3 regions of the Bacillus sp. NS1 genome follow, and region 3 is predicted to be linked to each of the others. Evidence: riboswitches for the same ligand, from Rfam matches in the RefSeq annotation. Region 3 holds a riboswitch; each other region holds the start of a gene.

Region 1 (2,204 bases), 230 kb from region 3:
TCAACGAAAACGCCCATATCTTCCACTGTATCCACCACTTCGACCCAGCCGTACTCATCAGCGCTGATGACCGGAATTTTCATCGTGGCCGCAAGTCTCTCCTGCTGATCGACGTATATAAAAACCTCTACTTCGTCTCTGTCCTCGATATCCTCAGTTATTTCACTGTTATGTAAGAGAATCGTGTCTTCTCCGTCGGTTAAAAAGTAACCGAAGTCAGTTTGGTGATCTATACTCAAGGTTAATTGCTGCCCTGGTCTCATGCTATCGTCCTTCCTGTTCCGCTTTATTTTTCTGCGGATTCTGTTAACATTTTTTCCAATCATCACAAATTGATTCTTTGATCTGTTGGAAGTTTCTCTTTATTCTACTATAATCAACACATAAGTTAAATGTTATGGAGGTTTTCATATGGCAAAAGAAAGCTCATTTGATATTGTATCCAAGGTGGAATTGCCCGAAGTGCAAAATGCGATCCAAATCGCACTCAAAGAAATCAGCACACGCTACGACTTTAAAGGAAGCAAAAGCGACATTTCTTTAGATAAAGAGGAGCTTGTCCTCGTTTCTGATGACGAATTTAAATTAAGCCAGCTGAAAGATGTACTGGTCAGTAAATTAATTAAACGAAATGTGCCGACAAAAAACATTGATTACGGCAAGGTTGAAAGCGCGTCAGGCGGAACGGTGCGCCAGCGTGCAAAACTTGTTCAAGGCATTGACAAGGAAAACGCAAAAAAAATCAATACAATTATCAAAAACTCCGGACTGAAAGTAAAGTCTCAAGTGCAGGATGACCAAGTGCGCATCACCGGAAAAAACAAGGATGACCTGCAGCAGATTATCACAGCAGTGAGAGGCGCAGATCTGCCAATTGACGTTCAATTTATAAATTTCAGATAAATTTTCTGAATCCTATTGATTATTGTCTTTATTTTCGGTAAATTTGGAGAAAGGGAAAACGCTAACCACCTTTTGGCACTTCCTGAACACGAAAACTTCATATCCGTTCTTATCAAGAGAAGCAGAGGGACTGGCCCGACGAAGCTTCAGCAACCGGTGTAATGGCGATAAGCCATGACCAAGGTGCTAAATCCAGCAAGCTCGAACAGCTTGGAAGATAAGAAGAGACAAAATCACTGACAAAGTCTTCTTCTTAAGAGGACTTTTTTTATTTCTCTTTTTTCCTTGCTGAATGTGAATAAAGGAGGCAGACAATGGGACTTTTAGAAGATTTGCAAACACAAGTGTTAATCGGCGACGGCGCAATGGGGACGCTCCTCTACTCCTATGGCATTGACAGGTGCTTTGAGGAGCTCAATATTTCAAAGCCGGAAGAAATTCAGCGCATACATAAAGCATACGTTGAGGCAGGAGCCAACATCATTCAAACAAATACGTACGGGGCCAATTATATTAAATTATCCAGACACGGCCTTGAGGATGACATCAAAAAAATGAATCAAGAGGCAGTAAAAATCGCACGGGCTTCCGCAGGCGATGCGTACGTTCTGGGGACGATGGGAGGCATCCGCACATTTAATAAAAATGCGTACAGCCTTGACGAAATCAAACGCAGCTTTCGCGAGCAGCTGTACCTGCTGCTGCATGAAGATCCGGATGGATTGCTGTTAGAAACGTATTATGATTTGGAAGAAGCCCGTGAAGTGCTGAAAATCGCGCGCAAAGAGACTGGCCTTCCGATTATGTTAAATGTCTCCATGCATGAGCAAGGCGTACTGCAGGACGGAACGCCGCTTTCTGAAGCATTGCGATCGATCGCGGATCTCGGAGCTGATATCGTCGGCATTAACTGCCGGCTCGGCCCTTATCATATGATTGAAGCGCTCAGCGAAGTGCCGATTTTTGATGACGTGTTCTTATCAGTTTATCCGAACAGCAGTCTTCCCTCGCTTGAAGAAGGCCGGCTCGTCTATGAAACAGACGACACGTATTTTCAAAACAGCGCGTCAGAATTCCGTAAGCAAGGCGCACGGATTATCGGAGGCTGCTGCGGCACCACGCCAAATCACATCCGGGCGATGGCGGAAGCGGTTGGCGGGCTTGCTCCGATTACAGAAAAAGAAGTCAAAACCCGGGCGAAGGAATTCGTTTCTGTTCAGCACGAGCGGACAGAGCCCGGCTTGAATGAGATCGCGGCGGAAAAACGCTCCATTATCGTAGAGCTGGATCCGCCGAAAAAA
Region 2 (2,204 bases), on a different contig from region 3:
ACGATGTTTTTCGCAACGTATCTCGCTGCATAAGCCGCAGAACGGTCTACCTTCGTTGCATCCTTACCTGAGAACGCGCCTCCGCCGTGGCGTGCATAGCCGCCGTACGTATCAACAATGATTTTGCGTCCTGTAAGTCCCGCATCCCCTTGAGGGCCTCCGATAACGAAACGTCCTGTAGGGTTGATGAAATATTTTGTTTCTTCATCAATCAGCTCTTCAGGAACAACCGGATTGATAACATGTTCTTTAATGTTGCGCTGGATTTGCTCAAGCGTAATTTCAGGGTGATGCTGAGTTGAAATAACAATCGCGTCAATGCGGACAGGTTTGTTATTTTCATCGTACTCAACTGTTACCTGTGTTTTGCCGTCAGGACGAAGGTACGGAAGAATATCTTCTTTACGGACTTCACTCAGGCGGCGGGCCAATTTATGAGCAAGTGAAATTGGAAGAGGCATAAGCTCTTTTGTTTCGTTGCACGCGTAACCGAACATTAAACCTTGGTCACCCGCACCGATCGCTTCAATTTCTTCATCGCTCATTGTGCCTTCACGGGCTTCAAGCGCCTGGTCTACACCCATTGCGATATCAGCAGACTGCTCGTCAATTGATGTTAAAACTGCACAAGTTTCCGCATCAAATCCGTATTTCGCACGTGTGTATCCGATTTCTTTAATGGTTTGACGAACCGTTTTCGGAATGTCAACATACGTAGATGTTGTGATCTCTCCGCTGACAAGAACCAAACCAGTTGTCACAGACGTTTCACAAGCAACACGCGCGTTAGGGTCTTTCTTTAAAATTTCATCTAAAATGCTGTCAGAAATCTGGTCACAGATTTTATCCGGATGCCCCTCCGTAACAGATTCTGATGTAAATAAACGACGATTTTTACTCATGATTTGCTTCCTCCTGCACAAGGCCTCCCGAAAGACCTTGTATATATGATACGGAACTCGCTCCCTCTTATACAATGTAACGTTATATTAGAGAATGTTAATTGGCATATTTATGAAATAAAAAAACCTTTTCCATCGAGGAAAGGGTTTGGTCTTTGTGCCTTTCACTCTTATCGCTCAAGGAATCATACAACCTTGCAACAGGTTAGCACCTTGGTTGTCTCACACAGTTGAACATAATAATAACAGAGAAACCGGTTGCTGGGCTTCATAGGGCCTGTCCCTCCGCCAGCTCGGGATAAGAGTATCCGCTCAATGAAATATCTTATCGTAAAAGGGTTTGCAATGTCAATATGATTCAGAAGAAATAGGCACCTATATTGAGAGAAAACATTGGAAAACGCACACACAAAAAACGTTAAATAGTATAGACTATTTGAAAATATATGTTATACTAATTCACAATTAGCAAAACACAAAAAACGATAAAGGAAGGTTTCATATGAACTCAGTTGATTTAACCGCTGATCTACAAGCCTTATTAACAAGCCCAAATGTGCGTCATAATTTATCAGCAGCACAGCTTACAGAAAAAGTACTATCCCGGAACGAAGGCATTTTAACTTCCACAGGCGCTGTTCGGGCGACAACAGGCGCTTATACAGGACGCTCGCCTAAAGACAAATTTATCGTGAAGGAAGAAAGCACGAAAAATAAGATCGATTGGGGTACGGTGAATCAGCCAATTTCAGAAGAAGCATTTGAGCGGCTGTACACGAAAGTTGTCAGCTATCTGAAACAGCGAGATGAGCTGTTTGTATTCGAAGGATTTGCCGGAGCAGATGAAAAATACAGGCTGCCCATCACCGTCGTAAATGAGTTCGCATGGCACAATTTATTCGCCAGACAGCTGTTTATCCGACCGGAGGGCAATGATAAGAAAACAGTTGAACAACCGTTTACCATTCTTTCTGCTCCGCATTTCAAAGCGGATCCAAAAACAGACGGCACACATTCTGAAACCTTTATTATTGTCTCTTTTGAAAAGCGGACGATTTTAATCGGCGGAACAGAGTATGCTGGAGAAATGAAGAAATCGATTTTCTCCATTATGAATTTCCTGCTCCCTGAAAGAGATATTCTATCCATGCACTGCTCTGCCAATGTCGGTGAAAAAGGCGATGTCGCCCTTTTCTTCGGATTGTCCGGAACAGGCAAGACCACCCTTTCAGCCGATGCTGACCGCAAACTGATCGGTGATGATGAACACGGCTGGTCTGACACAGGCGTCTTTAATATTGA
Region 3 (2,204 bases):
TCTCTTCAAAAATATGACTGAGCGTATCAGTAAGATAACCGTCGATTTTGGCGTAAACATCAAGACTGTCCTTTTCCCAGGCTTCAGTGAATGTCTCTTGAAATGTTTCCCAGACCTGCTTGACATGCTGGTATAACGGCTCTCTGTCATCACCGTCACGGCCGAGTGCGTTCAAAAATAAGTTGGCGATAAATTGGCCTACATCAAAGCCGATCGGTCCGTAAAAAGCAAATTCAGGATCAATCACCTTTGTTTCATGTTCGCTTGCAAAAATGCTCCCTGTATGCAAATCACCATGAATCAGCGTTTCTGCCGATGTTAAAAATGACTTTTTCAGCTTAGCGGCTTCGATTTTAACGTTGTCATTATTCCAAAGCTTCTCGACAAAAGGACGAAGCTCTTCTTCAAAATCATTTGTGTCATGGTCAAAGAAAGGATCTGTAAAGACAAGTCTTTCCGTTATGTCGCACAGCTCCGGGTTTGTAAACTGTTTAACAAGCTGTTTTTTCACCTTAGGTTCAAGCGCGTAATCAGATGAATAAAAAAGGGTCTTTCCTAAAAACTCACCGATGTGCTGTGACAGATGCGGATAATGTTCACCCTCAATGAGTCCTTTTCTTGCGATTTTCAGATGAGAGAGGTCCTCCATGACGGTAACCGCCATTTCTGTATCAGAATAAAACACTCTTGGAACCAGATGAGGGACATGCTCACCCTGCCGGATGAGAGCGCTGCTTTCGATTCTTGCGCGATCGATTGTCAGCGGCCAGCTTTCTCCGACGACTTTTGCATAAGGAACCGCCTGTTTAATGATCAAAGCTCTGTCATGTTCTTGATCATAAATATGAAAAACGTAATTTAAGTTGCCGTCGCCGATTTCCTGGCATGTCAGTGTGCTTTTGCTTGGAAATAAGCCAAGCTTTACCGCAAGTGCCACAGCGGAGCTTTCATTTAACGTTTCGTATAAAGGTGTTTTTGTGACTGCCATTGTCATAACCTCCAATTATGTAATCTCTTGATATGTTTGCAGCTGATTGGCCGTAAAAAAGCCTCCTTCTCAGAGAGAAAGAGGCTTAACATGTATGTCCGCCTCTCTTATCTCTCAGATCAGATCTGATGGAATTAGCACCGTGCCTTAGAGACGAGTGTCTCGGCGCGAAAAAGATGCGCCCCATTTCACAATGGAATTACGGTCGGTTGCTGTTGGGGTCAAAAGGCCAAATCCCTCGCCCAACTCTCGATAAGAGAATATATTCATTTGTTAAACAATTCTAATTTATCAGTTGATGAACATAGTAACAGGTGTTTTGTTAAGTTGTCAATAAATTTTTTAATATAAATCTTTTCTGATATCATCGAAAACAGGAATGCTTTCTCGCACCTTAACGCTTTCCTGAAGGTCGATTTCAGCTCGGACAATGCCTTCTTCCCGTCCGCCTTCAGCAAGTACACGCCCCCATGGATCAATAATCAGGCTATGCCCGGCAAATTCATTATCTGGATTTGAACCGGTACAATTGCATGCAGCGACAAAGCATTGATTTTCAATGGCCCGGGCAATTAGCAGGCTTTTCCAATGATCAAGGCGGGGAAGCGGCCATTCTGCAGAAATAAACAGCACGTTGGCACCTTTTGTTGTATGTTTTCTGATCCACTCCGGAAAACGGATATCGTAACAGATCAGTCCTGAGCTTTTGACGCCATCAAGCTCAAAGTATCCGTCTTCGGAACCGGCTGATAAATACACATGCTCATCCATCAGCTGAAAAAGGTGGGCTTTTCTGTACTCTTTAACGATTTGTCCTTCCTTATCCGCGATGTACATTGTATTATAAACATCAGAATCATTTCTGACAGCGACCGATCCGGCGACAATATGAACGCCATGTTTTTTTGCTGTTTTCTTCAGCCAGCTCTGAGCAAAACGCCCGTCTTCATCAGCGAGCTCATCAAGGTTGGCCAGGTCATATCCGGTCGTCCATAATTCAGGAAGAACAAGAACATCAGCATGCTTGCTTTCTTTTTCGATCAAAAATTCAGCCTTTTTGATATTTTCCGAACGTTTACCATATGAAATATCAAATTGAAGACAAGATATCGTCCATTTCATCTTTTTATCACTCCAAATTTTTCTTTACTTTTTTCATTTAACCATATATGATGATGGACTATCATTTCAAGATTTTTTTAGAAGGTGAGAATAG

Evidence for each region. A riboswitch is a leader RNA that binds a small molecule or an ion and turns the genes downstream of it on or off. The one in region 3 is predicted to bind S-adenosylmethionine.
Region 1: another riboswitch for S-adenosylmethionine. It lies ahead of AC4CV5_RS06570 (bifunctional homocysteine S-methyltransferase/methylenetetrahydrofolate reductase); the one in region 3 lies ahead of mtnK (S-methyl-5-thioribose kinase).
Region 2: another riboswitch for S-adenosylmethionine. It lies ahead of metK (methionine adenosyltransferase); the one in region 3 lies ahead of mtnK (S-methyl-5-thioribose kinase).

Annotation. Positions count from the first base shown of each region.
Region 1 is NZ_JBZAZF010000002.1:222,670-224,873, reverse strand. It holds partial or broken gene AC4CV5_RS06580 (CvfB family protein) at 1-313, opposite strand, end outside; gene AC4CV5_RS06575 (YajQ family cyclic di-GMP-binding protein) at 412-903, shown strand; SAM riboswitch class I at 1,010-1,127, shown strand; gene AC4CV5_RS06570 (bifunctional homocysteine S-methyltransferase/methylenetetrahydrofolate reductase) at 1,218-2,204, shown strand, end outside.
Region 2 is NZ_JBZAZF010000003.1:42,233-44,436, reverse strand. It holds gene metK (methionine adenosyltransferase) at 1-902, opposite strand, end outside; SAM riboswitch class I at 1,070-1,207, opposite strand; gene pckA (phosphoenolpyruvate carboxykinase (ATP)) at 1,405-2,204, shown strand, end outside.
Region 3 is NZ_JBZAZF010000002.1:457,582-459,785, forward strand. It holds gene mtnK (S-methyl-5-thioribose kinase) at 1-988, opposite strand, end outside; SAM riboswitch class I at 1,093-1,247, opposite strand; gene AC4CV5_RS07895 (carbon-nitrogen family hydrolase) at 1,331-2,110, opposite strand.